Pseudorhizobium banfieldiae: one gene and its partner. The protein of the gene in region 1 interacts with the protein of each later gene in a pairwise test. Links are inferred from orthologs where the notes say so. Each region holds a gene or a part of one and is shown on either strand. Other genes may lie near its edges. The genes, in order: phnG and NT26_RS13470.

What was found.
Region 2: the proteins of phnG (region 1) and NT26_RS13470 interact in binary tests that used the Escherichia coli proteins (3 or more experiments, as listed by UniProt). The link is inferred for Pseudorhizobium banfieldiae from one-to-one orthologs.

Annotation. Positions count from the first base shown.
Region 1 is NZ_FO082820.1:4,009,430-4,025,414, forward strand. The notes cover bases 13,147-15,985. They hold phnG (phosphonate C-P lyase system protein PhnG), read right to left. Parts: upstream 14,885-15,985; coding sequence 14,408-14,884; downstream 13,147-14,407. Other genes in these bases: NT26_RS19405 (carbon-phosphorus lyase complex subunit), read right to left, coding at 13,147-13,801; phnH (phosphonate C-P lyase system protein PhnH), read right to left, coding at 13,812-14,408; phnF (phosphonate metabolism transcriptional regulator PhnF), read left to right, coding at 14,966-15,703; NT26_RS19425 (2,3-bisphosphoglycerate-dependent phosphoglycerate mutase), read right to left, coding at 15,727-15,985. Outside these bases: NT26_RS19340 (hypothetical protein), read left to right, coding at 1-243; NT26_RS19345 (YbaK/EbsC family protein), read right to left, coding at 259-723; NT26_RS19350 (cold-shock protein), read left to right, coding at 1,155-1,364; NT26_RS19355 (M20/M25/M40 family metallo-hydrolase), read right to left, coding at 1,728-3,119; NT26_RS19360 (MarR family winged helix-turn-helix transcriptional regulator), read right to left, coding at 3,200-3,631; polA (DNA polymerase I), read left to right, coding at 3,995-6,964; phosphonate metabolism protein/1,5-bisphosphokinase (PRPP-forming) PhnN, read right to left, coding at 6,961-7,557; NT26_RS19375 (alpha-D-ribose 1-methylphosphonate 5-triphosphate diphosphatase), read right to left, coding at 7,557-8,696; NT26_RS19380 (DUF1045 domain-containing protein), read right to left, coding at 8,693-9,406; NT26_RS19385 (DapH/DapD/GlmU-related protein), read right to left, coding at 9,520-10,170; phosphonate C-P lyase system protein PhnL, read right to left, coding at 10,167-10,874; phosphonate C-P lyase system protein PhnK, read right to left, coding at 10,884-11,660; NT26_RS19400 (alpha-D-ribose 1-methylphosphonate 5-phosphate C-P-lyase PhnJ), read right to left, coding at 11,657-12,556; more of NT26_RS19405, read right to left, coding at 12,692-13,146. UniProt on the Escherichia coli protein: Together with PhnH, PhnI and PhnL is required for the transfer of the ribose triphosphate moiety from ATP to methyl phosphonate.
Region 2 is NZ_FO082820.1:2,719,609-2,734,132, forward strand. What follows is about bases 11,364-14,242. They hold NT26_RS13470 (sugar ABC transporter ATP-binding protein), read right to left. Parts: upstream 13,626-14,242; coding sequence 12,102-13,625; downstream 11,364-12,101. Other genes in these bases: NT26_RS13465 (ABC transporter permease), read right to left, coding at 11,364-12,097; NT26_RS13475 (DUF6968 family protein), read left to right, coding at 13,901-14,242. Outside these bases: NT26_RS13410 (CHAD domain-containing protein), read left to right, coding at 1-351; oxygen-dependent tRNA uridine(34) hydroxylase TrhO, read left to right, coding at 416-1,357; NT26_RS13420 (MetQ/NlpA family ABC transporter substrate-binding protein), read right to left, coding at 1,434-2,210; NT26_RS13425 (methionine ABC transporter permease), read right to left, coding at 2,238-2,906; NT26_RS13430 (methionine ABC transporter ATP-binding protein), read right to left, coding at 2,896-3,936; NT26_RS13435 (EAL domain-containing protein), read right to left, coding at 4,263-5,006; NT26_RS13440 (GH1 family beta-glucosidase), read right to left, coding at 5,053-6,432; NT26_RS13445 (HWE histidine kinase domain-containing protein), read left to right, coding at 6,702-7,694; NT26_RS13450 (Gfo/Idh/MocA family protein), read right to left, coding at 7,747-8,919; NT26_RS13455 (sugar phosphate isomerase/epimerase family protein), read right to left, coding at 8,933-9,985; NT26_RS13460 (substrate-binding domain-containing protein), read right to left, coding at 10,066-11,031; more of NT26_RS13465, read right to left, coding at 11,096-11,363; more of NT26_RS13475, read left to right, coding at 14,243-14,251; xylA (xylose isomerase), read right to left, coding at 14,298-14,524. UniProt on the Escherichia coli protein: Part of the ABC transporter complex RbsABC involved in ribose import. Responsible for energy coupling to the transport system.

The DNA of each region.
Region 1 (15,985 bases):
GAAGATATTGCACGGTTGAGGGCTGAGGTCGCGGCATTGAGGGACCGCCTCGCGGACCGCGCCGGAAGCGCGGCATCCTACGTCCAGGAAGAAGCGAGCTCGGTCGCCGGAGCGATCCGCGAGCATCCGGCGACCGCAACCACGATCTTCACGCTGGTAGGGGCGATCGGCTTCGCCATTGGCTATCTCGTCGGGACTCAGGCACTCGAAAACCGTAGCCCCTGGTACCGCCGCTATTACTGACGCCCAGGCAAATCGTCAGGCCGTCTGGCAGACGTCGATCCATTTCGCATTGCTCAGTTCGGCCATCCGCTCCGGAGATATTCGGACGGCAGAATTCGCCGCGCCCGCTGCCGGGATGACTTCCGGCACCACACGGAGCGACGCGTCGCAGAAGACCGGCACGTCCGAGATCAGTCCGAATGGACAGACGCCTCCTACGGGATGGCCGGTGAGTTGCGTTACGTCTTCACCACCCAGCATCCGCGGCTTTGCGCCGAAGTGATCCCGAAATTTTCTGTTGTCCAGGCGGGCCGTTCCAGCCATGACGACCAATACTGCGGTCGGGCCTGCCTGAACGCCAATCGTCTTTGCGATTTGCACTGGCTCGACACCGTGGGCCGCCGCAGCGAGAGCAACCGTGGCGGAGCTCTCCTCGGTGACGATGACTTCTATATCGGGTGCGTAACGGGAAAAGAACTGGCGGACGGTGTCGAGGCTCATGTCGAATGAATAGAATTTAGCCGAGTCAGAGGCAACTGGATTTCTGCTATGCATATGATGCAATGCTGCGCTGCGAAAAGATCGCTGTTCTCCAAGCGCGGGCGGTGTATATTTCAATCATCGAAGGACGCACTCCTCCTCCCAGCGTTCCTTGGATGGGACCGGCAACACCTCCTCCTCCCAGTTGCTGGTCAGTATCGGAAACCCGGCGCTCCTCCTCCCGCGCCGGGTTTTCTGCTTTTGGAGGATAGTCGATCGGCCGCTCATTCTTGACAGGGATGGGTCCCGCTTCTATCTCCTTCGCGTCGCTATTTGTTTGATAAGCCTGCTCTAAGCGCCCCGGTGCTCTCGACCATCTTTCTGCAAATACGAACTTCCCCGTTCCGGCCTTGCTGGGACATCGCCGATATTTGCATAAGAAAGGCATCGATATGGCTACTGGTACTGTTAAGTGGTTCAACGCAACCAAGGGCTATGGCTTCATCCAGCCGGATGACGGCAGCGCCGACGTTTTCGTCCACATTTCCGCTGTTGAGCGCGCCGGCATGAGCTCGTTGAACGACGGGCAGAAGCTCTCCTACGAACTGGTTACCGACCGCCGCTCCGGCAAGGTTGCTGCTGACCAGCTGCAGACAGCCTGATTCAGGTTTGAATTCTGACGAGAAGGCCGGCCTGTCCGGCCTTTTTGTATTTTAGCTCTTGCAAATAGAGATCCTTCTTCCCATCTCTCGGTTTATCGGCATTTCCGGCGCAGTGAGCAAATGCGGGAAACCGCGCCATCGCGCCGATGGTTGGCATATTCGTTGTTTACGAAATGTTAACCAGCAGGGGCGATGATGATCGCCAGAGCCGCGGTTGGCCTCAAGCGCCTGAAGCGGACGCGCCGGAAATGCCAGTCCCGATTCCTGGGTGACCACGGATGTACTGGCACTGAAAGAATCGGGAATCAGAAAGGTCGGGCCAGCCCGACCTTTTTTGTGCGTAAAGTTCGAGCCGAGCTTCGGCTACCGGGCCGCCAGGGCAGCGATAATGCGCACCCATGACCGAATGCCCTTGTGGAACGACTTCAGGTCGTATTTCTCGTTCGGCGAATGAATCCGGTCATCGACGAGGCCGAAGCCCACCAGCAAGGATTCCATGCCGAGCATCTTCTGGAAGTCGCCGACGATAGGTATCGAACCACCCATGCCGATAACGACGGCCGGATTGGCCCACTCGTCCGACAACGCAGCCTTCGCCTTGGTAAGAACCGGTGAGTCATACGACAGCTGGATCGCCGGAGATCCACCGTGCTCGTGGAACTCAACGGAGCAATCGGCTGGAACTCTGGAGCGGACATAGGCACGGAAGCTCTCGCGGATCTTCGCCGGATCCTGTTGTCCGACAAGGCGGAAAGAGACCTTGGCGGACGCCTTGGCGGCGATCACGGTCTTGAAGCCTTCCCCTGTATAGCCGCCCCAGATGCCGTTGACCTCGCAGGTAGGGCGTGCCCAAGTCAATTCGAGGACAGATCGTCCCTTCTCGCCGGCAGGGATCGACAGCCCGACGTCGCCAAGGAAGTTCTCCGCACTTCGGCCAAGGGTCTCCCAGCCCGCCTTGATGTTAGAAGGCGTCTCCTCGACACCATCGTAGAAGCCCTCCAGGGTAATGCGGCCGGTCTCGTCACGCAGACCTGACAGGATATCCGTCAGGATATGGATCGGGTTTGCTGCGGCTCCGCCGAACAGCCCCGAATGCAGGTCTCGATCTGCCGCCGAAATGATGATCTCTTCTCCGACAAGGCCGCGGAGGGCAGCGGCGATCGCCGGCGTGTCGCCATCCCACATGCCCGTATCGCAAACGAGCGCGCAACTCGCCCTCAGCTCTTCCGCATTCGCTTCCAGGAACGGCTTCAGCGAAGGCGAGCCCGATTCTTCCTCGCCCTCGAACAGGATGGTGACCCGGAGCGGCAGGCTGCCATGGACCTCCTTGTAGGCGCGGCAGGCTTCAACAAAGGTCATCAACTGGCCTTTGTCGTCGGCCGTGCCGCGGCCGGTTATCACCTTGCGTCCATTGCCCAGATCCTTGACGGAAGGAGCGAAGGGATCGTTCTCCCAGAGCTCGATCGGATCGACCGGCTGGACGTCGTAGTGGCCGTAGAACAGGACGTGCGGTGCGTCATCCGTGGCGCCCGCATGATGGGCAACCACCATCGCATGGCCGGCAGTATCACGGATCGATGCGTCGAAACCTATATCGGCAAGGGTTGCAACCAACCATTCGGCTGCGGCGCGGCAATCCGCCTTGTAGGCCGGGTCGGTGGAGATCGACTTGATGCGTACCAACCGGAAAAGCCGGTCGAGGCTGTCGTCGAGGTTCCGGTCGGCGCGGTCAAGTACGGGGGAAAGGTCTGTCATGGGAAAATCCTGTCTGGGAGAACAGGAGCGACCTTATTGCAAAGATGCGCTTGTTTCGAGCCCCGCCCGAGCCGCTCGGTTCAGGCCTTGCGGGCATTCTCTATAGCCATGCGCATGTATTCCAGCATCAGTTCCCGTTCGAACTGACGAAAACCTTCGAAAAGTGCGGCATCGGCCTCGGCTGCCGCATCGACCGCCCTTTTTTCAAGGTTCCTGGCGCTTTCCGTCAGTTGGATGATCTGTGCCCGCCCGTCATGGGGATGCGGCTCGCGACGGATCAGTCCGTCACGTTCCATGCGGGCAAGCGTATTGGCGAGTGTCGCCTGCTCGACCTCGAGTCGATCCAGCAATTGCTTCTGCGTCAGACCGTCTTCCTGCCACAGCTCCAGGAGAACCGGGAATTGGCCGGGCGAAAAACCGAGCCCCGCTGCCCTATTCTGCAGCGATCGCGCGAAGCACTTGGCGAGCTGGCCAGCGAGATAAGTTGCACTATGGGAGCGGTCGAACGGCATGAAGGGAGCCCTGTCGGCAGTACTGCGCGAATATATAGCAGCCCATGCTTTCGCCAAGCCTGTGGTGGGAGGCCTGACAAGAGAAAACCGCCACGGCCGGGAGGGGAACGGCCATGGCGGTTTCAACAGGAGGACAAAGGCCCGGAGAGGGGGTGAGGCCTTTGTCCGGTCCGGCGCGGCGGGGGACGAGCCAGCTGCCGGACTGCGGCGTGATCAGTCGCCGGTAAGCTGGAGATGATAAGTGAAACCGGGCTTTTCAAGGGAATGCAGAATTACAAATCGGTAACGTTCGGGTGATGCCGAGCCGCTAGGCGGGGCCTGATTTTCATGGACGACGCGGGTGCCCCACGCTATTCCATAGCCATGAAAAAAGGTGATCACCTCTTCCTTGTCGACGGCTCCGGCTTCATCTTCCGGGCGTTCCACGCCCTTCCCCCACTGACCCGCAAGTCCGACGGCCTGCCCGTGGGGGCGGTCTCGGGCTTCTGCAACATGCTCTGGAAGCTGCTCACCGATGCGCGCGACACCTCGGTCGGGGTGACGCCCACGCATTTTGCCGTGATCTTCGACTATTCCGCGAAGACCTTCCGCAAGGACCTCTACAACGCCTACAAGGCGAACCGTTCCGAGCCGCCGGAAGACCTGATCCCGCAGTTCGGGCTGATCCGCCAGGCAACGAGGGCATTCAACCTTCCCTGTATCGAGACCGAAGGCTTCGAGGCGGACGACATCATTGCCACCTATGCTAGGCAGGCGGAAGCGATCGGCGCTGACGTCACGATCATCTCGTCCGACAAGGACCTGATGCAGCTCGTGACCCCGAATGTCCACATGTATGACAGCATGAAGGACAAGCAGATAGGCATACCAGAAGTCATCGAGAAATGGGGTGTGCCGCCTGAGAAGATGATCGACCTGCAGGCAATGGTCGGGGATTCCGTCGACAATGTCCCCGGCATTCCCGGGATCGGCCCGAAGACCGCAGCCCAGCTCCTGGAGGAGTTCGGCGACCTCGATACGCTTCTCGCCCGTGCTGCGGAGATCAAGCAGGTCAAGCGGCGTGAGAACATCGTTGCCAATGCGGAACTGGCACGCCTGTCGCGCCGGCTCGTTGAACTGCGGACGGATGCACCCCTTGATATGCCGCTGGATGCTCTCGTGCTGGAGCCGCAGAACGGACCGAAGCTGATCGGTTTCCTGAAGGCCATGGAATTCGGGACGTTGACGCGCCGTGTGGCGGAGGCCTGCGACTGCGATGCCAGCGCGATCGAGCCGGCGCACGTGCAGGTCGAATGGGGAGCGGCGGCGCGGGGGCCGGATCTCGATGCCGGCACCAGCAGTGCCGAGCCCAGGGTAGCGACGCCTGCCGGTGGCAAGGCCGGCACAACTGACCCCTACGGCAACAGTACCCCGGCGGAACTTGCCAAGGCACGAGCTGAGGCCTTCGCGGCGGCGAAGATCGACAAGAGCTGCTACGTCACGATCGACGATCTGGAGGACCTGGACGATTGGCTCCGGTCAGCCCGGGAAACCGGACTGGTGGCTTTTGAAGCCGAGGGAACGTCCATCGACCCGATGCTGTCGGATGTCGTGGGGATCTCGCTGGCGCTCGCGGACAATAGCCGTAATCCGTCCGGTCTCGACGTCCGGGCCGCCTATATCCCCTTCGGCCACAAGACTGGAAGCAATGATCTGCTCGGCAATGGCCGTGCCGACAATCAGCTGACCGCCGCCGAGGTGATGGAGCGGCTGAAGCCCCTGCTCGAAGATGCTTCCGTCCTCAAGGTCGGGCATAACCTGAAATATGCCTATCTGCTCCTCAAGCGGTACGGGATCGAAATCGCCGCCTATGACGACGTGATGCTCATGTCCTACGTCCTGGAGGCAGGCAGGGGCGGACACAGCCTCGATTCGCTCTCCGACCGCTGGCTTGGCCATATGCCGGTCTCATTCAAGGATGTCGCGGGGACGGGCAAGTCTGGCGTGAGCTTCGATATGGTCGAGATCGACCGGGCTACGGTCTACGCCGCCGAAAAGGCGGATCTCACCCTCAGGCTTGCCATGGTTCTGAAACCGCGGCTGGTCGCCGACCGATTGATGCGCGTCTATGAGCGGCTGGAGCGGCCGATGGTCTCCACGCTCGCCCGCATGGAGGAGCGCGGCATCACGGTCGACCGCCAGATACTCTCTCGGCTGTCCGGGGAGCTCGCGCAAAAGGCCGCGGCGATAGAGGACGAGATCTACGAGATCGCCGGCGAGCGCTTCACGATCGGCTCACCGAAGCAGCTGGGCGACATCCTGTTCGGCAAGATGGGCCTGCCGGGCGGGGCAAAGACGAAGACGGGCCAGTGGTCCACCTCGGCGCAGGTGCTGGAAGACCTGGCTGCGGCCGGGCACGAGTTTCCGCGCAAGATCGTCGACTGGCGGCAACTGACCAAGCTCAAGTCTACCTATACAGACGCTCTGCCGGGCTACATCCACCCGCAGACAAAGCGCGTTCACACGTCCTATTCACTGGCATCGACGACAACCGGGCGTCTTTCGTCGGTCGAGCCGAACCTGCAGAACATCCCAATCCGCACGACCGAAGGACGGAAGATCCGCACCGCCTTCATCGCCACATCCGGCCACAAGCTTGTCTCTGCCGACTACAGCCAGATCGAACTGCGGGTACTCGCCCATGTCGCTGACATCCCGCAACTGCGCCAGGCGTTTGCAGACGGCATCGACATCCACGCGATGACCGCCTCGGAAATGTTCGGGGTACCGGTTGAGGGCATGCCAAGCGAGATCCGCCGCCGCGCCAAGGCGATCAACTTCGGCATCATCTACGGCATCTCCGCCTTCGGTCTGGCGAACCAGCTCTCCATCGAGCGCTCCGAAGCAGGCGAGTACATCAAGAAGTATTTCGAGCGATTCCCCGGCATCCGCGACTACATGGACAGCACCAAGGAATTCGCGCGCGAGCACGGCTACGTCGAAACCATCTTCGGTCGCCGGGCGCACTATCCGGAGATACGGTCCTCCAATCCGCAGGTGCGCTCCTTCAACGAACGGGCTGCCATCAACGCGCCCATCCAGGGGTCGGCCGCCGACATCATCCGCCGGGCCATGGTCAGGATGGAACCGGCTCTCCAATCTGCCAACCTGTCTGCCCGCATGCTCCTGCAGGTCCATGACGAACTGATCTTCGAAGTGGAAGACGGCGAGATCGAGAAAACGCTGCCCGTCATCACGGCGACCATGGAGCAGGCGGCTATGCCGGCGATCGCCATGAAGGTGCCGCTGAAGGTCGATGCGCGCGCAGCCTCAAACTGGGACGAGGCGCACTAGCGACACGAGAAAGCCGGAAGATACCTCGTCAGGGCATCGACCATGGCCTGACCTGCTTCCTCGATCGATCCGCTGTTGTCGATCGTTAAAAGCTCGTAGGGCCCGACGAGCTGCGGTGAACTGCGCTGCAGCCGTCGGAGAATCTCGTCGCGCGTTTCCCGTCCGCGTGATTCCAGCCGGGTAGCCAGAACCTCAGGTCGCGCCGTGACATTGATGACGGTCATTGCCGGAAATGCGGCGCTGAAGTGGGGCAGGGCGGCACGCGAGCCGTTCGCCACCACGACATGGCCTAGGTCGATTTGATGTCGCGTCTCGATCGGGATTCCGTAACAGAGGCCGTGCGCTTCCCACCAGACGGCGAAGCCGCCAGATTGGGCCATCCGGCGGAATTCCGCATCGGACAAAGCGTCGTGATCCTCTCCACCGGAACCTCCGTCGCGCGTGATCACGCGCCGCACGAAGACCACCTCTGGCCGCTCCTTTAAGTGTTGAGCGGCATAGGACATCAGCGTGTCCTTGCCGGCGCCGCTTGGCCCGACGACGACGATCAGCCTGCCGGCAATGGTAGGCCGGGCTGGAGAAGCGTCGCCCATCAAGCCACCCGCCGGCCTTCCCGCCATGTCGCGCGTGCTACCGGCACACCATTGTCGCGCTTGACGCGAACGAGGTCGGCGCGAAGACCGGGTGCGATCCGGCCACGGTCTTCCAGCCCCACGGTTCGTGCGGGCGTGGAGGTGACCATCGCGATCGCTCGCGGAAGCGAGATGGCATCGATGTCGTCGGCGAGCACGAAGGGCGCATGCAGCAGGCTGAGTGGCACGTAATCCGACGAAAGCACGTCCAGCACGCCGCGTTCAGCAAGCTCACGCGCAGCGATGTTGCCCGAGTGCGACTTGCCTCGAACGATGTTCGGGGCGCCCATCAGCACGCTCATCCCCGCCTTGTGTGACGCCTCCGCGGCATCGAAGCTGGTGGGGAATTCCGCCAGCCGCACACCGTGACCGATTGCCTCGTCGACATGATCGAGCGTCGCATCGTCATGACTCGCGACGGTGATGCCGCGCTCGGCGCAGATGCGTGCCAATTCGTTTCGGTGAACGGCGGCGTATTTGGCTGAGGCCGCCTGGCGGCGGGCCACGAAGTGAGCGAAGGCCTCGTCGCTCAGGCCGCGCTTCTCCTTGTAGTAAAGGATATACTGGTCCATCGACTGGAACTGCCGCTGGCCCGGCGCATGGTCCATCAGCGAGACGAGGCGGACATGGGGATCGTGCTCGAAGTCGGCGAAATGCTCGAGCACGTTGTCCGAGGAAACCTCGCATCGGAGGTGGAAGAGGTGCTCCGCTCGCAGCCGCCCCTCGGCCTGAGCCGCCTGTATAGCATCGGCGAGGCTGCGCATCTCGCCCCTTTCGAAACCGCCATCCTCATCCGCGCCCATCCGCAGGCAGTCGAAAACTGTCGTAATGCCTGAGGTTGCCACTTGAGCGTCGTGCGCCTGGATCGCAGCCGTGGTGTTCCAGCGGACACCGGGACGCGGCGAGTAGTGCTGCTCGAGATGGTCCGTGTGCAACTCGATTAGTCCGGGAATGAGGTAGTCGCCCTCCAAATCCTCTCCGGCCCGAGACGCCCCCGCGGAAATCTCGGCAATCCGTCCATCGCGGATGACCAGAGATCCGGCAATGATCTCGTCACCGACGATGATGCGGGCATTCGACAGAACGGTTTCTACGCTCATGGGAGGATCTTTCTGTTGTCCTGTAGCATGCCAAGGGGCCGCCATCGATGGATCGTGAAGGGCTCGCCGCGGCTGCGTTCGACGAAGAGCGCAAGACCGTCGATGGCGAGCGGTGCATTTGCATAAGGTGCAAAACGCTGCCGCAACTCGGCATGAACATGCGGAGCAAGAGAGCCATCGACCGGCCCCGTCAGCGTCATGTGGAAGCGGAACTCGCTCATGACGTAAGGATAGCCCCACCGGTCGAGGTTCTGCCGCTCCGCCGGGGTCAGGCGCTCCGGTCTGCGGCGTGCGATGTCGGCCTCGGAAAGGGGTGCCCGGAACGGTTCGAACGCTTCGACCACGGAAGCGGCGAATACCTGCAGCGGCGGATGAAGGTCATCCGGAACGAGGGCGAAGAAGGGCCCGAGCTGCCCGACAACGATCTGCGGAAAGGCAAGGGTCTCCGTGGTGGCCACGAAGCGATCGAACGCATCGACGAGCTCTGCCTCCGTGCGTCCCTCGCGAAGCGCGAACGGCGCCTTCAGCGTGGCGTGAAACCCATATCGCTGCGGCTCGGCAACCAGGTCCTGCCACTGCGCCACCGGCAGGGAAAGCGACGCCGGCGGATCGAGCATCTGCCCCGAAAAGGCATCGCGGCCCAGCCATTCGCTGGCCGTCGCGGTCAGCGGGTCATCGGGAGGGGGTGAGAAATAGATGGCGTAGCGCATGAATTCGATCTGCGTTCAGGTGAAGGCTGATGGGTTGCAGGTTGGGTCAGGGTCCCGACACCGGCCCTGCGCTAGGCGATTTGCGTGACAGAATGATGATGGCATTCTTCCGTTCATCCTGCCTCAAGCGTTTTCGCCGCCTGCGAATGGCTGCCATGCCGGCTGAGGAAATCTTCTGCCGTCAGACTGCGGAAATCATCCAGTGCAGCGCGCAGCGTGCGATGGTCCCAATCCCACCAGGCAAGGTCGTCCATCCGCTCGCCGATCTCTTTCGTGAAGCGCTCGCGGATGAGCTTCGCGGGAACGCCGCCAACGATGGTGTAGGGTGCCACGTCTTTGGATACGACCGCACCGGCTCCGATGACCGCGCCATTGCCGACGGTGACGCCGGGGAGAACGGTCGCACCGTGACCGATCCATACGTCGTGGCCGATCGTGACCCGATGCCCCCGGCGCCATTCGAAGAACTCCTCCTCGTTCTCCGCATCGTCCCAGTAGTTGGCGGCACGATAGGTGAAATGGTGGAGCGTCGCCCGCCATGTCGGATGGTTGGTGGCGTTGATCCTGACCGAGGCTGCAATGTTGACGAACTTGCCGATCGTTGCGCACCACACCGCGCCATCCTGCATGATATAGGAATAGTCGCCGATCTCCGCCTCGTCGATGCGGCAGCGCTCCGCCACCTCCGTGTAGCGTCCGAGCACCGAGTTCCTCACATTCGCACTCGGGTGGATGGAGGGTTCAAGTCCGACCTTAACGCTCATGCGGCGGCCCTTCGTGGCGAGAACTGCATCACATCCAGGATGCGATCTGCGACGGCTTCGCGCACTTCTTCGTCGTGGAAGATGCCCAGGAGCGCCACGCCCTTTTCTTTCTTCTCGGCGATCATCTCCACGACGACACGCCGGTTGCGGGCGTCAAGCGAGGCGGTCGGCTCGTCGAGCAGCAGGATGCTGTGATCGGTGATGAAGCCGCGCGCGATGTTGACGCGCTGCTGCTCGCCTCCGGAAAAGGTTGCCGGCGGCAGGCTCCAGAGTTCCTTGGGGAGGTTGAGCTGCGACAGCAGCGCCGATGCCGTGTCCCTCGCCTCCTCGTTGCCGATACCGCGCGCCAGCAGCGGCTCGGCGACGACATCAAGCGCCGAGACGCGGGGGACGGTACGCAGGAATTGGCTGACATAGCCCATGGTATGGCGCCGCACATCCAGCACCGTGCGAGGATCGGCGCTGGCGATGTTGACCGTCCGGTCGCGGTGGGCGACCAGGATCTGGCCCGCGTCGACGGCATAGTTGCCGTACAGCATCTTGAGAATTGAGCTCTTGCCGACGCCTGAAGGACCGCCCAGCACGACGCATTCGCCGCTGGCGACCGAAAAGTTGACATCATTGACGACGGGCAGGCGGATGCCGTCGCGCAGGTGCATGGTGAAGCTCTTGAAGACTTCCGAGACGACGAGGGGAGTTGCCATGATGCTCTCCTATACCTGCAGAATGGAGGAGACGAGGAGCTGCGTATAGGGCTCGCGCGGATCGTCCAGCACACGGTCGGTCAGACCATGTTCGATGACGTGGCCGTCCTTCATCACCATCATTCGGTGCGACAGGAGCCGCGCAACCGCCAGATCATGGGTGACGATGATGGCGGCGAGCCCCAGGTCGTTGACGAGGCCGCGGACGAGGTCGAGCAGACGCGCCTGCACGGAGACGTCGAGACCGCCGGTCGGCTCATCCATGAAGACGAGGCGCGGGCCTGTGACAAGATTGCGTGCGATCTGCAGCCGCTGGCGCATGCCGCCCGAGAAGGCGCGAGGGGCGTCGTCGATACGGTCCGTGCCGATCTCCACCCGGGTCAGCCAATCAAGGGCCGTTGAGCGGATGTTGCCGTAATGACGATTGCCGATGGCCATCAGCCGCTCCCCGACATTGGCGCCGGCCGAGACCGTCATCCGCAGCCCATCCGCCGGGTTCTGGTGAACGAAGCCCCAGTCGGTGCGCATCAGGAAGCGGCGCTCTGCCTCACCCATGTGGTAGAGATCCCGGATGCTGCCGTCGCGCATGGCATACTCGACGCTGCCGGTAGATGGCATGAGGCGGGTCGAGATGCAGTTCAGCAGCGTCGTCTTCCCAGAGCCGGATTCGCCGACGATAGCCAGGACCTCGCCGGGCCACAGATCGAACGTGACTTCCTTGCAGCCGATGCGCTGGCCGTAGAACTTCGAGACGTCCCTGACCTTCAGTAGCGGTGCCTCGCTCATTCTGCGGCCTCCTGACGTGCAAGCAGTTCCCCGGCATGCCCCTGGTCGCGGCGTTCGTCGCAATGATCCGTGTCTGAGCAGACGAACATCCGGCCGCCCTTGTCGTCGAGGATCACCTCATCGAGATAGACATTCTCAGCGCCGCATAATGTGCAGGGCTTTTCGAAGCTCTGGATCTCGAAGGGGTGGTCCTCAAAATCGAGACTGACAACCTCCGTATGGGGCGGGATGGCGTAGATGCGCTTTTCGCGCCCGGCGCCGAAGAGCTGCAGCGCGTCCGACATGTGCATCTTCGGATTGTCGAACTTCGGCGTCGGCGAGGGGTCCATAACGTACCTGCCGGCGACCTTTACCGGATAGGCGTAGGTCTTGGAGATCCGGCCGTTATGCGCGATGTCCTCGTAGAGCTTCACATGCATGAGCCCGTATTCCTCCAGCGCGTGCATCTTGCGCGTCTCCGTTTCGCGAGGCTCCAGGAAGCGCAGGGGCTCCGGGATCGGCACCTGGTAGACAAGTACCTGTCCTTCGGTCAGCGACTGCTCGGGGATACGGTGGCGCGTCTGTATAATGGTTGCCTCTCCGGTATGGGTCGTCACGGCCACATTGGCGACCTTTTGGAAGAACGCCCGGATCGATACCGCATTGGTCGTGTCGTCGGCACCCTGGTCGATCACCTTGAGCACGTCATCTGGCCCGATGATGGAGGCCGTTACCTGCACGCCGCCTGTGCCCCAGCCATAGGGCATGGGCATTTCGCGCGATGCGAACGGAACCTGATAGCCCGGTATGGCGATCGCCTTGAGGATCGCGCGGCGGATCATCCGCTTCGTCTGCTCGTCGAGATAGGCGAAGTTGTAGGTCGCCAGACCTTGGTCGGACGGAACCTCAGGAGACATGATGAGTTTCTCCAATGCAAAAGGAGACGATAGTCATGGATACTGGCCTTCTGATCACGATGTTCTTCTCGGTCTTCGCAGCGAGCGGCCTATGCTGTGCGTACTGGTACAGCGAAACCGGCCGCGACTGATCGTCTATTCCGCAGCGTCTCGAATGGCGCTGTTGACGTTCTCTCCCGCCGCCTCGATGTCGGCGCGCATCTTCCGCACCAGCGCAAGTTCCGCCTGAAAATCCACGTAGTGCGGTAGCTTGAGATGCTCGACGAAGCCCGTCGCCTGCACGTTGTCCGCGTGCGAGATCACGAACTCCTCGTCCTGGGCCGGCGCCGTGACATCCTCACCCAGTTCCTCCGCCCTCAGCGCCCGGTCGACCAGCGACATGCTCATCGCCTTCCGCTCGCTCTGGCCAAAGACCAAGCCATAGCCGCGGGTAAACTGTGGCGGCGCCTTGGAAGAGCCCTTGAACTGGTTGACCATCTGGCATTCCGTCACCTGGATGGAGCCGAGGGAGACTGTAAACCCTAGTTCCGGCACCTCCATCTCGACTTCAACTTCGCCGATACGAATCTCGCCGACGAACGGGTGGTTGCGGCCATAGCCGCGCTGCGTCGAATAGCCGAGTGCCAGCAGGAAGCCCTCGTCGCCGCGGGCAAGGGCCTGCAGTCGCAGGTCGCGCCCCATCGGGAATTCCATCGGTTCGCGCGTGAGGTCCCCGGGCGGCTCGTCGTCCGGCAAGGCGCCGTCCTCCTCGATCAGCCCCTCGGTGGCGAGAATATCGGAGACGCGCGTCGTCGTGTCGGGAAGCGGCTCCTTCCGTGATGGTGTCGGAACCGGTTCATCCGACAGAAGGGAGGGATCGAGCAGGCGGTGGGTGTAGTCAAAAGTCGGCCCGAGTACCTGCCCGCCCGGCAGGTCCTTGTAGGTGGCGGAGATACGCCGTTCGATCGCCATCCGCGCGGTGTCTATGGGAACGGAGGTCCCGAAGCGGGGCAGCGTGGTCCGGTAGGCGCGAAGCAGGAAGATGGCCTCGATCATATCTCCACGAGACTGCCGTACGGCAAGAGCCGCCAATGCTCGGTCGTAGAGGGAGGCTTCCGCCAGGACGCGGTCGACGGCGAGCGCCAGCTGCTCGACGATCTGGTCGATCGTCACGGAAGGCAGCGACCGGTCGCCTCGGCGGCGGTCTGCGAGGAGGCTGTGGGCGGCGTTGATGGCAACCTCGCCACCCTTGACGGCAACATACATGGCGTTCTCCTCAGCCGATCCTGGTTGTGCGGGGAAGGCAGAGCAGGCGGTCGCCGGCTGTCAGGATGACATCGACTCCGCGAGGGAAGATCGAGCGGTTCCCCTTCCAGATCTCGCCGAAAACATCCGGAAGGCCCTCAACGCTCACGGTCCGCCGCTCCTCGATGCCGGGCCCGCTGAGAACGAACTCGCTGCCTTTGCCGATCGATGAGACTTCGATCACGATTGTTGCCGAGCGATCGGGATATTCCTGGGTCCCGGATGCAAATAGGTCGAAGGAATAGAGCCCGGAGGCTGCCTGCAGGAAAACGAACCTTGCCTCGCTTTTCTCCTGCGCGAGAAGAGCACCGGTGTGGAAGCCGATCCAGTCGGCAACGCTTGTTTTAGCAAAGCAGGGCTGGAGCCAGACGGGAGTATCCGCGTCGCATAACGCGAGTGCCACCGCCCCCGCAGCCTTCCCAAGGGGCGACGGTTGTCCGATCTCGGTTGGGATCGATTGAACCGTCCCCGGACGGGCCATCCCGTCCATCAGCGAGCGGAACACGGCTTGTGAATCGAACACCGGGGCGGAGAAGCCGCCGGACAGCGCCTGGACGTTCATGCTCATCAATCGTCTCCGCGTACCATGGTGAAGAAGTCGACGCGCGTCGCCGCCGTCTCTTCCGCCTTCTGCCGATCTTGCTGCGCGATCCGTGCCTCGATCGGGCCAAGGATTTCCGCCTCGACAAAGGCATGTGTCTGATCTTCCTGCCAAAGGGCATCGAAGATCGCTGCCATGCGGACCCTCGCCTTGTCCGTACCAAGGGCATGGGCATGGCCGGCAGTGCCGGAGGCGAGCAAGACGGTGGCTCGCGTGACAGTCGCCTCGCCGAGGTTGAATGGGGCGCCGCCGCCTCCGATCCGGCCCCGGACCATCACCAGTCCCGTTTCCGGCCCGCGGACCGGGTTGACCTCTGGCTTGTCGGAGATTTTCTCCCAGGCGGCGTTCAGTTCATCGAAGGTTGCGCGAGCAAGCAGTGCAGCGGTTCGCTGGCGGCCCTGGCGCGGCCCATCTGAAATGTCGGTCGAGGGGTTTGTCATCATCTTCCCATCAAATGTCTATTGTTATAGACAATCATACAAATTACTCTACAGCTAACGGCAGGATGTAACAAGAGTATGACGATGGCGGCGGGATCTCAGGTTCAACGGCAGAGTGGCGTGGCCCTGTGGCGGCAGATCGCCGATCGCATCCGTGCGTCCATTGCAAACGGCGAATATGACGAGACGGGGAGGGTGCCGCCGGAAATCGTCCTGGCGACGCAATTCGGCGTCAACCGCCACACGGTGCGCAGTGCACTGGCGGCACTCGCCCAGGAAGGCATCGTCCGAGCTATTCAGGGATTGGGTACGATCATTGAGCGAAAGGAACGGTTGAGTTTTCCGATCTCGCGCCGGACGCGGTTCATAGAAGGTCTTGGTACACAGGCGAGGGAGACGGAAGGATTGCTGCTGGAAAGCGGGGAGGAGCCCGCGTCGGAAGATCTTGCGCAAAGGCTCCGGCTTGCAGAAGGTGCGCCCCTCATCCGGCTTGAGATCTTGCGCAAGGCGGATGGCCGGCCGGTTTCCCGGGCGACGGCCTGGTTTCCAGCGTCACGCTTCGCCGGAATCGACGAAGCCTATCGCAACAGTGGGTCCATCACGGCAGCGCTGGACGCCCTGGGACTACCCGACTACCTGCGCGTCACGACGGAGATCACCGCCAGCCATGCGGATCGTTCCGACATGGAAGAACTCGGTCTGTCGGCAGGGGCAGTCCTGCTGGTGACGAGGTCCCTGAATGCGGATCCGAGCGGGACCCCGATCCAGTATTCAGTCAGCCGCTTCCCCGCCGACCGGGTTCAGTTCACGATCGAGAACTGAACATTCGCCGGACCCGTACCGGCTCAGTGCGCGCCGGACATGTCCCCGAGGATTTGCTTGGACGCCACGGTCGAATCCGCATTGAGCCTGTAGACCATCGGCACCCCCGTCGCGAGGTTCAGCTTCAGGATCTCTTCCTTGCTCAGCCGGTCGAGGACCATGACCAGCGCTCTCAGCGAGTTTCCATGGGCCGCGACGAGGACCGTTTCGCCGCGCAGGACGCGGGGCAGGATCTCAGTCATGTAATAGGGCCAGACACGCGCGCCGGTATCGCGCAGGCTT
Region 2 (14,524 bases), 1.3 Mb from region 1 along the record:
GAAGCCTTCCACGACCTCCGCAAGGTGGGCCAGATCTACTGGATGCACCTGGCACTCCTTTCCGACCTCTGGCCATCGGCCATGCAGGCCAAGCGGAGGGAGGCGAAGGCACTGGTGGATGTGCTCGGCCATGAGCACGATCTTTCGGTCCTGACCCAGGTGGTGAACGAAAACCCCGAGCTCTTCGGCGACAGCGATACTCTGGCAAGACTGATCGGAGCGATCATCGCCCGCCAGCAGGACCTGCGTCAGCGGGCGATCGAGCAGGCAAGGCTTGTGTTCGCGGACGATGCCGATACGGAGGCCACCCGCATCGCGCTCCTTTGGCAGGAGGCGGCATCGCGCAGGTAGCGGAGGGCCCGACAGCGACAGAAAGCGCGTTGCGTGGCCGACCGTCTGGTAGTATTTCCCCACCATGACCGACACCACGACCATCGACCGGCCGGCAGCAGGCACCACTTGCGTGGCCGCGCTCTACCACTTTGCGACCTTTCCGCGCTACGAGACCTTCCGCGCGCCGCTGCAGGCGGTCTGCGACGAGAACGGCATCAAGGGCACGCTGCTCATCGCCCGCGAGGGGATCAACGGCACCGTCGCCGGGACGGATGAGGCAATTGCGCGCCTTCTCGCCTTCCTGCGCGCCCAGCCGGAATTTGCGAAGCTGGAGCACAAGGAGAGCCGCGCCTCGAAGATGCCCTTCCTGCGCATGAAGGTCCGCCTGAAGAAGGAAATCGTCACCATGGGCGTCGAGGACATCGACCCCAACAAGATCGTCGGCACCTATGTGGATCCGAAGGACTGGAACGCGCTGATCTCCGACCCGGAGACGATCGTGATCGATACCCGCAACGACTACGAGACGGCGATCGGGATATTCAAGGGCGCGGTCGATCCGAAGACGAAGACCTTCCGGGAATTCCCCGATTGGGTGAAGAACAACACCGGCCTGCACAATAAGCCGAAGATCGCCATGTACTGCACCGGCGGCATCCGCTGCGAAAAGGCAACGGCCTTCATGAAGGAGCAGGGCTTCGATGACGTCTATCACCTCAAGGGCGGCATCCTGAAATATCTGGAAGAAGTGCCCGCCGAAGAGAGCCTGTGGGAGGGCGCCTGCTTCGTCTTCGACGAGCGCGTCTCGGTCGAGCACGGCCTCAAGGAAGGCAACCACAGGCTCTGCCACGCCTGTCGCAACCCCATCACGGCCGAAGAAGTGAACTCTCCCTACTACGAGGAAGGCGTTTCCTGCAGCCATTGCTACGACACGCGCACGGAAGCCGATCGGGAACGCTACCGCCAGCGCCAGCACCAGATCGCGCTGGCGAAGCAGCGTGGGCAGAAGCATATCGGCGGGTGACGTTCGTTCCATAGGTCCTCACGCAAAAGGCCGCGCCCCACGGGACGCGGCCTTTTCTCTATTTCCTGGGCCGCTATTACCAGCTGGCGATCACGGCACCCTTGAACTCTTCGGCGACGAATGCCTTCACTTCGTCATTGTGGTAGGAAGCGATCAGCGTCTTCAGCCACTCGGCATCCTTGTCTTCCGAGCGAACGGCGATGACGTTGACATAGGGGGCCTTCTCGCCTTCAAGCGCGATCGAGTCCGTCTTCGGGTTCATGCCCGCTTCGATGGCATAGTTGGTGTTGATGGCGGAAGCGTCGACGTCATCGAGCGACCGCGGCAGTTGCGCTGCGTCCAGTTCGACGAGTTGGATGTTCTTCGGGTTTTCGGTGACGTCGGCGATGGTGACCTTGACGCCCTTGGCCTCGTCAACCTTGATGAGCCCCTTGTCCGCGAGCAGCAGCAGCGCTCGGCCGCCATTCGTCGGGTCGTTCGGAATGGCGACGGAAGCGCCGTCCTGGAGTTCGTCGAGGCTCTTTACCTTCTTGGAATAGATGCCCATCGGGAAGTTGACGTTCGTGGCAACGCTGACGATGTCGAAGCCGCGGTCTGCGACCTGGTTGTCGAGATAGGGCTGGTGCTGGAAGGAATTGGCGTTGAGATCGCCATCGGCCAGCGCCTGGTTCGGCACGACATAGTCGGAGAACTCGAGGATCTCGATGTTGAGCCCCTTCGTGGCGGCGATTTCCTTCACCTTCTCCATGATCTGGGCATGCGGGCCAGGGGTGACGCCGATCTTGATGTCCTCGGCAAGCGCCGAGCCGGCGGCAAAGGCAGCGATGGCGGCTGCCAGGATGATCTTCTTCATGGTTCTCTCCTTGTTGGTTTTATGGGTTCAGTTCTTGCGGGTCCGCTTGTCGAAGTGGCGCGCGAGTATGTCGCCGGCGCTCTGGATCGCCTGGACGACGACGATCAGCACGACGACGACAGCGAGCATGACTTCCGGCATGAAGCGCTGGTAACCGTAGCGGATGCCGAGGTCGCCGAGTCCGCCGCCGCCGACTGCGCCAACCATGGCGGAATAGCCAACCAGACTGACGAGCGTCAGCGTCAGGCCAAGGACGATACCCGGGCGAGCTTCCGCCAGCAGGACCTTGGTGACGATCTGCAGGGGTGTCGCGCCCATGGCCCTTGCCGCTTCGATCAGGCCCTTGTCGACTTCGCGGATCGAGGACTCGATCAGCCGCGCAACGAAGGGAATGGTCGCGATCGTCAGCGGCACGATGGCTGCAGCGGTTCCGATCGAGGTTCCGGCGATCAGCCGCGTGAAGGGAATGATCGCCACGACGAGGATGATGAACGGCGTGGAGCGCGTCGCATTGACGATCGCACCGAAGATCTTGTTGACCGTCGGCGCCGGGAACAACTCGCCCTTCCCGCTGGTGGCAAGGAAGATGCCGATGGGCATCCCGATCAACGAGCCGATGAAGCCTGCAACGGCCACCATGTACATGGTCTGCAGGAGAGCCTTCCAGAGAAGGGAAAAGAGCATGTCAGGCGCCATAGCCGAGCACCTCCGTCGATAGACCGGTCTGCCGATAGAAGTCGCCGGCCCTTGTGAGGGTATCCGGATCGGCCGGATAGGAAACGACAAGCGATCCGTAAGGCTCGCCGGCGATCTCGTCGATCGCGCCGGCCAGTATGTTGACGTCAGGGCCGATCTCGGCGACCAGGCGCGCGGTCAGCGGCTGGAAGGCCGTCTCCCCGAAGAAGATCAGCCGTACGAGCGCACGATCACCCTCGGCCGGCGTCTGCTTCAGATCGGAACTGATCCATTCCGGCAGCTTCGCGCCAATCGCGGCCGACAGGAGCGAACGGGTGGTCTCGTGCTGGGGAGCAGTGAACACGTCGAATGTCCGTCCATTTTCCACGATCTTGCCCTTGTCGATGACCGCGACCTGCGAGGCGATCGTCTTCACCACCTCCATCTCGTGGGTGATGAGCAGGACGGTAAGGCCGAGGTCGCGGTTGATCGTCTTGAGGAGTTCCAGGATCGACTGCGTCGTCTCCGGGTCGAGTGCCGAGGTTGCCTCGTCCGACAGCAGAAGCTTGGGTTCCGTCGCCAGCGCCCGGGCAATGCCGATACGCTGCTTCTGCCCGCCGGAGAGTTCTGCCGGGTAGCGGCCGGATTTGTCACCGAGACCGACGAGGTCGAGGAGCGGCGCAACGCGATCGCGGATCGCCTTGCGGTCCATGCCTGCGATCTCGAGCGGCAGCGCCACGTTGTCGAAGGCCGTACGCGACGAGAGGAGATTGAAGTGCTGGAAGATCATGCCGACCTGTCGGCGCAGGTCACGCAGGCCCGGCTCCGGAAGGCTGCCCACTTCGACGCCGTCGACGACGACTCGTCCCGACGTCGCCTTCTCCAAGCCGTTGACCAGCCGGATGAGCGTCGACTTGCCTGCGCCCGACCGGCCTATGATGCCGGTGATCGCGCCCCGCGGGACAACCATGCTCACGCCGTCGAGCGCGGTGAATGCGGGCTGGTTCCCGGTGCCGCCGAAGCGCTTGGTGACCTCCTCGAACGTGACCATCGGGACAGCGGCCGGAGACTGATGGGGATCGACGCGGTTCATCGGAGGCCTCGCAGGGAGGCTTCACGGTATATGGGCAGGTAGGTCATGAACTTCTCTGTGGTGAATGCCGCACATGCGGAAAGACGAACGAGTGCCGGAACGTCAGCTCCGCATACACATTCGGACGGTTTGGCACCGCTCTAGCATCTTTGCATTCACCTGATCAAACCCTTGCCTGCTGCGGCTTGACTGCTCGCCTCATGCTTATCGCACTGCACCACCAGCCGGGCCGAGGCATGACTTTCTAGTCATAGCGTGAAAAGGGAAATAACCGTGCCACAGCCTCAGGCTGCGAGGTCGAACATCGGGGGCGAGAAAGCCTCGAAGGCGGGGCGACCGAAGAGATAGCCCTGCATCAGCGTCACGCCCAGGTCACGGAGCACCGCCATCTCCGCCGAGGTCTCGATTCCCTCGCACACTGCTGTGACGCCAAGGTCTGCAAGCATCGCCAATGTGTGCTGCACGACGACGCGCTTCGCGCGGTCGAGATCGATGCCGCGGATCAGGTCCATGTCGAGCTTGACGATATCGGGCTGGAACCTGGCCAGCAAATTGAGCCCAGAATGACCGGCCCCGAAATCGTCGATCGCGGTCCTGAAGCCCATGCCCTTGTAGGTCCGCAGGATGTTGAGAAGATGGTTGGTATCGACCTGCTCGGCTTCGGTGAACTCGAAGATGATGCGGTTCAGCGGGAAGGACACGCGCGACGCGGTGGCAAGCGTGACGCGTATGCAGGCGCGCGGCTCGTAGACGGCGTTGGGCATGAAGTTGATGGAGAGGCTGGCATCCCGGTCGCTCCTGAGACGGGAGGCAAGCTCGATAGCCTTCTGGCGGCAGCTCTGGTCGAAGGCGTAGCGATTGGCCTCGTTGACGGCAGAAAGAACGCTACCGGCACCTTCTCCATTGACCCCTCGGACGAGGGCTTCATAGGCGAAGACGTTGCCCCTAGATACATCTACGATCGGCTGGAACGCCATCGAGAAGGGAAGCTCGAAGCCTTCTCCGTCCCTGCAGCCCGCACAACTCATCACCAAAGCCTCCGTTCGAGAAGGCCGCCAGTAGAGATGAGAGAGGTTAAGATTTCATCCTGTGGTTGCCCTTGGAAAACTCGGATGCAAGCGCGCTATACCACTTGCCGCTCTTCTTGATGGTCCGGATCTGCGTATCGTAATCGACATGGACGAGGCCGAAGCGCATCTGATAGCCCTTTGCCCATTCGAAGTTGTCCATCAGGCTCCAGGCGAAGTAAGCGCGGAGGGGAAAGCCGTCAGCGATCAGATCCGCGCAGACCGAGAGGTGGTCGGCGTAGTAGTCGAGCCGTGGCTTGTCATCCACCTCTCCGTCTGCACCGACGCCCATATTGTAGGCCGCGCCGTTCTCGGTGATGTACATCTCAGGAAGGTCGTAGCGCCGGTAGAGGTCTTCGACGAGCAGCTTCAGGGCCGGCGCATAGATTTCCCAACCGATGTCGGTCTTCTGATCGCTCTTTGGCGGCGCGTCCTTCGTCCAGGGGAAGTCGCCGCTTTGTGCCGCATCATCAGCCACCCGCATCGGCGTATAATAGTTGAGCCCCCACCAATCGAGCTTGCCGCTGATCGTTGCGAGATCGCCTTCCTCTATCTTCGGCATGCGGTCCCCCAGCGCTTCGAGAAGCGCCGGCGGATACTCGCCCTTGAACACCGGTCCGAAGAAGGCGCCGTTGTGGAAATCGAAGGCGCGCTCGGAGGCGGCCTTGTCCTCGGTGCTTTCGGAACCGGCGATGACGGAATGCGCGTTGAGAACCAGCCCGACGGGCACGTTCGGGGTGACCTCGCGAATGGCTTCGACGCCAAGGCCGTGGGCGAGGTTGGTGTAGTGCATGGCGTAAAGGGCTGCTTCCATGTTGCGCTCGCCCGGCGCGTGTTCGCCGTACAGATGGCTGAGCCAGACGGAGCACCAGGGCTCATTGAACGTCGCGACGGCATCCAGCCGGTCGCCGAGCCTAGACATCACGACCTTGGCATAGCGCTGGAATGCATAGGCAGTGGAGCGGGCCGTCCAGCCTCCATCGCCCATCAAGGCAAGCGGCAGGTCCCAGTGGTAGAGCGTCGCGTAGGTCTTGATGCCGCGCGCCTTGCAGCCGTCGACCAGCCGGTCGTAGAAATCGAGCCCTTTCTCGTTCACCCGACCGACCCCTTCGGGAATGATCCGCGGCCAGGCGACAGAGAAACGGTATGCGGAGACGCCCATCTCCTTGATCAGGTCGAGATCCTCGTCCAGCTGATGATAATGGTCGCAGGCGACATCGCCGTTGTGACGGCCATAGACGCGACCAGGCATGTTCGAGAAGGCATCCCAGATCGAAGGCTTGCGGCCGTCCTCCTTCGTCGCTCCTTCGATCTGAAAGGAGGCGGTGGCAACGCCGAATGTGAAATCGCCGGGGAAACGGGCAGCAAGAATCTTGGGATCAGACATGTTACGGTCCTCTGGTCGCTAGGCCGAGTACTTGATGGATGCGCTTTGTTGCGGGGTGCGGTTTAGACGAAAGCTTGGAGGCAGGGAAGATTGCTGAGGAAAAAACTGCAACGTTGCAGAAGTTGGATATCAGTCCTCCGCGACAGCGCCAGTGATAGCAAACAGGGCAGATGCTTATGCCGCCACGCGGTCATCTCTTGCAGACATTGTGGCTATGATGAGGATATGCGATCTTCCCCCCGAAACGCGTAGTGGAAAGACGTACCGTAATGGCATCACCGGCCGCGTCCGATGATCGAGCAGAACCTGCCGGCAACGCCCGTTTAGAATTCGTCCGTGCCATGGCGGAGACTTCACCGGCCATGCTCTGGATGGGCGACGAAGTCGGCAAGTGCGTCTTCCTGAACCGCGCGCTGCGCTCGTTCTGGGGGGTGGATCCGGAGAACCTGGCGGAATTCGACTGGAGTTCGACGGTGCATCCGGACGATGTGGAGAAACTGTCCGGTCCCTTTGGCCAAGCGATGGCGGACCACACATCGTTCACCGTGGAAGCCCGCTACAAAAGGGCGGACGGCGCCTACCGGACGATGAGGACGCTCGCGAACCCGCGGTTTGACGAGAACGGCGCGTTCCTCGGCATGACCGGAGTGAATATCGACGTAACGGACGAACTTGCCGCGGAGGAGCATACACGCCTCCTCATGGCGGAACTGAACCACCGGACCAAGAACATCCTCGCGGTTGTCCAAGCGATCGCCCGCAGCACGATCTTTCGGGACCCCAGGGACTTCCTGCGGTCTTTCGGGGAGCGTTTGCAGTCTCTCTCTGCATGCAACGACCTGCTGCTGCGCACCGACTGGTCGGGCGTGCTACTGGACGAACTGGTCGCCGCGCAGATGTCTCATCTTTCCGGCATCGCCGAGGATCGTATCCTTGCCTCAGGTCCCACCATCCGCATCGGCTCCCGCGAGGCACAGACACTGAGCATGGCACTGCATGAGCTTTGCACGAACAGCCTGAAATACGGCGCGCTTTCCGACGACAGGGGCAAGGTGCGGTTGAGCTGGGAGCGGACCGGCGAGGGAGCCTGGCGAATGGAGTGGAGGGAAGAAGCCTCCACGCCACCTGCCCCACCGGAACGGAAGGGATTTGGTCAGACCGTCATCGTCGACATGGTCAGGAGCGGGCTGGAAGCAGAGGTGACGATCGACTTCCCGCCCGAAGGATTTGTCTGGCGGATGACGAGCCGGGTCGGAGCATGAGCCCGGCAGGGCCAGGCCCTCGCCACGAGGGAGAGGGCTCAACCTGCGGGCCTCAGACTTTAACCCAAGCGCCGTTCTTCTTCGACGAAGCGACGCAGGCCTCGACGAAAGCGACGCCCTTCACGCCGTCGTCGACCGTCGGAAAGACGACGTCCTTGTCGAGCTTTGAGCCCTTCTTGGCTGCATTGATGGCCCGGGCTGCTTCCGTGTAAATTGTTGCAAAGGCTTCCAGATAGCCCTCCGGATGCCCGGATGGAATTCGGGACACGCGACCGGCCGCACTCCCTGCCCCGGCGCCGTTGCGGGTGATCAGCCGCTTCTGTTCGCCGAACGGGGTGAACCAGAGGTAGTTCGGGTTCTCCTGGCTCCATTCGAGCCCGCCGTTTTCACCGTAGACACGCAGCCTAAGCCCGTTCTCGTTGCCCGGCGCGACCTGACTGCACCAGAGCATGCCCTTGGCGCCGCCCTGAAAACGCAGCATGACATGGGCATTGTCATCCAGCCGCCGGCCCTCGACGAAGCTGTCGAGATCGGCCGCAAGGCTTTCCAGCGTGAGACCGGTGACGAAGCAGGCAAGGTTATAGGCATGCGTGCCGATGTCGCCGGTGGAACCGCCCGCCCCCGACTGTGCCGGGTCGGTGCGCCAGACCGCCTGCTTGGCGCCGGTCTGCTCGACCGCTTCCGTCAGCCAGTCCTGGGGATATTCCACCTGCACGACTCGGAGCGCGCCGAGGTCGCCGTTCTGCACCATCTCGCGCGCCTGCCGCACCATCGGATAGCCGGTGTAGTTATGGGTCAGGATGAACAGCGCGTCACTCTCGTCCGCCACCTTCTTCAGTTTCGTTGCGTCTGCCAGGTTCGAGGTCAGCGGCTTGTCGCAGATGACATGGATGCCGCGGCGCAGGAATTCCTTGGCGGCTTCATAGTGCACATGGTTCGGGGTCACGATGGACACGGCCTCGATGCCGTTCTTCAGCCGCGCCTCGCGGATCGCCATTTCCTTGTATGAGCCGTAGGTGCGGGCCGGATCGAGCCCGAGGTCGCGCCCGGACTGCATCGCCTTTTCCGGCGTCGAGGAGAGAGCACCGGCAACCAGATCGAACTGGTCGTCCAGCCTTGCCGCCATGCGATGGACGGCGCCGATGAAGGCACCTGTCCCCCCGCCCACCATGCCGAGCCGGATGCGCGGCTCACGTGCCTGTTCGTCCTTGCCTTCGATAGCCATCGTCTTCTCTCCCTTACAGGCCCAGCATCCGGCGGTTTGCGGCTTCGTCCGTGCCGCCGGCGGCAAAGTCGTCGAACGCCTTCTCCGTGACCCGGATGATGTGCGCCTTGACGAACTCCGCACCCTCGCGCGCGCCGTCTTCGGAATTCTTCAGCGCGCATTCCCACTCGACCACAGCCCAGCCGTCGAAGTCGTTGGCGGTGAGCTTGGAGAAGACAGCGCCGAAATCGACCTGCCCGTCACCCAGCGACCGGAAGCGGCCGGCACGCTGCACCCAGCCCTGGTAGCCGCCATAAACACCCTGCCGCCCCGTTGGATTGAACTCCGCGTCCTTGACGTGGAACATCTTGATCCGGTCCTTGTAGATGTCGATGTTGTCCAGATAGTCCAGGCACTGCAGCACGTAGTGCGACGGGTCATAGAGCATGTTGGCGCGTGGGTGGTTCTTCACCCGCTCGAGGAACATCTCGAAGGTGACGCCGTCATGCAGGTCCTCGCCCGGATGGATCTCGTAGCAGACATCGACGCCGCAGGAGTCGGCATGGTCGAGGATCGGCGTCCAGCGGCGGGCAAGCTCCTCGAAGGCGGTTTCGATGAGGCCGGCGGGGCGCTGCGGCCAAGGGTAGATGAAGGGCCAGGCGAGCGCGCCGGAGAAGGTTGCATGCGCCTTGATGCCGAGGTGCTTGGACGCCGAAAGAGCCATCTTGACCTGGTTGACCGCCCATTCCTGCCGCGCCTTCGGATTGCCCCGGACTTCCGGAGCTGCGAAGCCGTCAAAGGCTTCGTCATAGGCCGGGTGTACGGCAACCAGTTGGCCCTGAAGGTGGGTGGAAAGTTCCGTCACCTCGATCCCGTTCTGGCGGGCGACGCCGGCGAATTCGTCGCAGTAATCCTTGGATTCAGCCGCCTTCTTCAGATCGATGAGCTGGGCGGCCCAGGTCGGCACCTGCACGCCGACATAACCCTTTTCGGCCGCCCACTTGGTGATCGCGTCCCAGGAGTTGAACGGCGCCTCGTCGCCAGCGAACTGGCCGAGGAAAATGGCCGGTCCCTTGATGGTCTTCATGAGCTTGCTCCTTCGATGATCTCTCGGTGTGGCGGACATGAAAAAGGCGCGCGCCATGGAAAGCGCGCGCCGCTGGTTGATCAGAACGGCGAATCCGGGAAGTAGAACTGCTCCGCGTTGTCCTTGGTGACGAGCGTCGCATCGAGGATGTACTCGCCGTTCACCGGAACCTGGTCGAGCAAGCCGTCGGCGGTAAGCTGCATCGCGGTTGCGATCATCGCCGGCGGATAGAGCACGTCGACCGGCACCATCTTGTCGCCATCCATGACTCGCTTGACCATGTCCTTGGAGCCGGCACCACCGACCACATACTGGATATCCGTGCGGCCGGACTGCTCGATCGCTTCAAGGATACCGACGACCATGTCGTCGTCCTGCGCCCAGACCACGTCGATCTTCGGATACTTGGTCAGGTAGTCCTGCATCACGCGGAAGGCGTCGTCGCGGTTCCAGTTGCCGTACTGGCGCTCCAGCACCTTCACGTTGGACCCTTCGATGCCCTTGTCGAAGCCGTCCTGGCGCTGCTGGTCGATCGGGATCGGCAGGCCGCGGATGACGACGACTTCCGCATCCGGCGTGGTCTCGGCAATGTACTTCCCGGCCACTTCGCCGAGCGCCGGGTTGTTGCCCGCGACATAGAGGTCGCGCACCGAGTTGTCGTTATTCGAAGGCGCGCGGTCTACGAGCGCGACGAAGGTGCCGGAATCCTTGACCTGCTGGATGGCGTTGACGAGCGGATCCGGATCCGTCGGCAGGATGACCAGCGCGTCGATGCCCTGCACCGCGAGGTCCTGCACGGCATTTGCCTGACTTGCCGGATCAGGCGACGTCTTGACGATGACGTTGAGGCCCGGATGCTCTTCCATCAAGAGCTTTGCCACGCGCTCGGCATGGTATACGACGCCCGCGGTCCAGCCGTGATCGGCTGCCGGAATAGACACGCCGATGGTTGCCTTCTTCTCTTCCTGCGCCCAGCCAAGGCTGGGACCCATGGCTACCGAAGCCGCAAGTGCCGCAACCGCGATCCCGAAAGTTCTTCTACGCATGTTCTCTCTCCCAAGTTTGGGTCTTTGATTTCGGCTGGGCGCGACCCGTGAGCCCGGCCGGTTCTCACGACCGCCGTGACAGCGAGCGCTGCACGAGCATGGCGATGATGATGATCGCGCCCTGAATGGCGCCAATGAGGTATTCGCTGACGAAGTTCGACAACAGCATGATGTTGCCGACGATCTCCAGGATGAAGGCGCCACAGAGCGTGCCCCAGATACGCCCGACACCGCCTCGCAAAGCGGTGCCGCCGACCACGACGGCCGTGATCGCCTGCAACTCCCAGAGGATACCGGTGGTGGCAGAGGTCGATCCGAGGCGCGGCACGTAGAGCAGCACCGCGATGGCGACGCAAAGCCCCTGCACGACATAGGCAACGGTGCGCACGCGCTTGACCGAGATGCCGGAATACCGAGCGACGTCCTCGTTCGAACCGACCGCGATCAGGTGGCGACCGTAGCGCGTGCGGTAGAGCACGAACGCGGCAATTGCTGCGGTCACGAAGATGACGATGATCGGCACCGGGACGCCCAGCACCTCGCCGAAATAGACCGGCCGGTAGAGCGACTGAAGCTCGCGGTCACGCAGCGTGATCGCCCCGCCCTGGCTGAGCCAGGTGGTCAGGCCGCGATAAATGCCCATCGTGCCGAGCGTCGCGATGAAGGGCTCGATCTGGCCGACCGTGGTAATGAGGCCGTTGAATAGCCCGCAGGCGGCACCGATCGCCACGGCGAGCGCCATTCCCGCGATGAGCAGCAGCAAGGGATCGGCGATTGCGCCAGAATTCAGGAACATGATCATCAGGCTGGCGACGAAAGCCACCATGGCGCCGACGGAAAGATCGAGACCGCCGGACGAGATCACATAGGTGGCCCCAAGGGCGATGATCGCGATGAAGGCGCTGCGGGTGATGACGTTCGACAGGTTGGCAACAGAGATGAAGTTCTCGTTGGCCAGCGCCCCGAGCACGAGCAGCAGCGCGAGCGCGACGAAGGGTGCCACCGCGCGCAGATCCCAGTCGCGCGAGGTCTTCGGCTTGGCCGTTTCAGTTGCGGCAGTCGTCATGGCTTCAGGCAGCCTCCCCGGTCTTCACGCCCGTGGCGAGCACCACGATCTCATTCTCGGTCATGTGTTCTCCCGTCACTTCGCCGACGATCTGCCCTGACCGCATGACGAGGATGCGGTCGCAGATGCCGATCAGCTCCGGCATTTCGGAGGAGACGACGATGATCGACCTTCCCTCTTCCGCCAACCGGGCGATGAACTTGTAGATTTGCTGTTTCGTGCCGATGTCGATACCGCGCGTCGGCTCGTCGATGATGACGATCGACGGATCGAGCATCATCATCTTGGCGATCAGCAGCTTCTGCTGGTTGCCCCCTGAGAGTTGGCCTGCAAGCAGGTCCTTCCGGCCGGTGCGGATGTCGAATTCGCGGATTGCCCCATCAAGCGCCTCGGCCTCTCTGTTCCTGTCGATCTGGAGACCGCGCACGAAGCGACGGATGGAGGCAAGCGTCAGGTTCGTAGCGAGGTCCTTCAGCAGCAAGAGGCCCTTGCCCTTGCGGTCTTCGGACAGGTAGACGATGCCTGCCTTCATGCTCTGGCTGGCATCCCGGAAATGAACTGCCTGGCCGTTGTGGCGAACGGTTCCGCTCGCGCGCCTGACGCCGACGAGGCCTTCCATCAGTTCCGTGCGCCCGGCGCCGACGAGACCTGCGAAGCCCAGGATCTCTCCCTTGCGCAGCTGGAAGCTGGCGTTCTTCGCATAGCCCGGCACGTCGAAGTTCTCGACCTCGAGCACCGTTTCACGCGCTGCCGCCGATTGTCGCTCGGGATAGAGCTTGGCGACGTCGCGCCCCACCATCAGCCGCGCCATGTCGGCAGGCTCGAGCTCGGATGCCAGGTGGGTGCCAACGAGCCCACCATCCCGGAGCACTGTCACGCGATCCGCGATTTCCTTCACCTCCGGCAGGCGGTGCGAGATGTAGAGTACGCCAACCCCCTGGGCGCGAATGTCCTTGATGACCTTCAGCAGCGCTTCCGTCTCGAACGGCGTCAGCGACGCCGTCGGCTCATCGAAGATGACGATCCGGTGCGGGACGAGCAGCACACGGGCGATCTGGACCAGCTGGCGCTGGGCGATCGACAGGGTGCCGACGATGGCCTGCGGGTAGATGTCGGCGCCAAGCTCCCGAAGGCCTTTGGCAGCACCCTCGTTCATTGCGCGGTCATCGAGTGTCAGGCCCTTCGGCAGTTCACGGCCGAGGTAGATGTTCTGGGCAACGGTGAGATCCGGCGCCAGCAGGATTTCCTGGTGCACCAGCACGATGCCGCGGTTTTCCGCATCCACAGGACCGGCCAGATGTACCGGCTGACCATCGATGAGGATCTCGCCTCGCGTCGGCTGATGGTTGCCGGCGAGGATCTTCATCAAGGTCGACTTGCCGGCGCCATTCTCTCCGATGATGGCATGTACCTCACCCGGCAGTACCGTGAGGCTGACGTCGCGCAACACCTCGACAGGCCCGAATGCCTTGGAAAGGCTTCGCGCTTCCAGGATCGGCAGGCGGTCGGAAGAGGGTTGAGGTGTCATGGGCCATCACCTGCAGCCCGACGCCCGGAAGTCATCACGAGCGCGCCCGCGCGACCAGCGCCAGCAGATCCTGATAGGACTAGATGCACCTGAACTTCCTCCCGATTTCAGGCTAGCCAAGATTTTGAGGTACGTAAAGCAGCTTTGCGTGCAGAATTCACATTGGTGACGCGATCCCATTGCTGCTGCGAAAAGACACGCCTATCATCTGCTTGCGAACGAGTGGAGCATCAGGCTCCAACCGCTGAGAAGGCAGGCTGACCGCGAGAATCCAGATGGACAACACGCCCTTCGTGGAACGCCGGTTCGAACTCGATGGCGCGCCGCTCGTGGTGAGGTTTCAGGTCCCTGCCATGGCTCCGACCGGCGAATTCCAGTGCCGGTGGTCGATCGGGTGGCCCGAGGGTGAAATGGCCCATCGCACCTGCGGCGAGGATGGCGTGCAGGCGCTGACGCTCGCCATGCAGGCGGTTCATGATCGGTTGCGCGACAGCGCGGCCTACAAGACAGGGCGGCTGACCCTCTGGGGCCAGAGCGATCTCGACCTTCCGCCGAGCTGGACGAGGGGGCAGCTCTACACGGCTCCTTCACCGCCTGGCGCCAAGGAGCCCAGGCAGGATGATTGAGAAAAGAGCGGGGCCGGCACGTGATGCCCGCCCCGCCATGATCTGATCAGACGTAGCGGTTGACGACGTTTTCCAGGTATTCCTGACGGCCGGAGCGCGGCTCCGGATTGATGTTCTCCCGCTCCACCATGGCCGCGATGTCGTCGAGCTTGTATTCGCCGCGCAGCATCTTCTGCGCCTCGGGGCTTTCCCAGCCGGAATAACGCTCCTCGAGCGGCTTCGACAGCGCGCCGTCTTCGATCATTCTGGCTGCCGCCTTCAGGCCACGAGCGC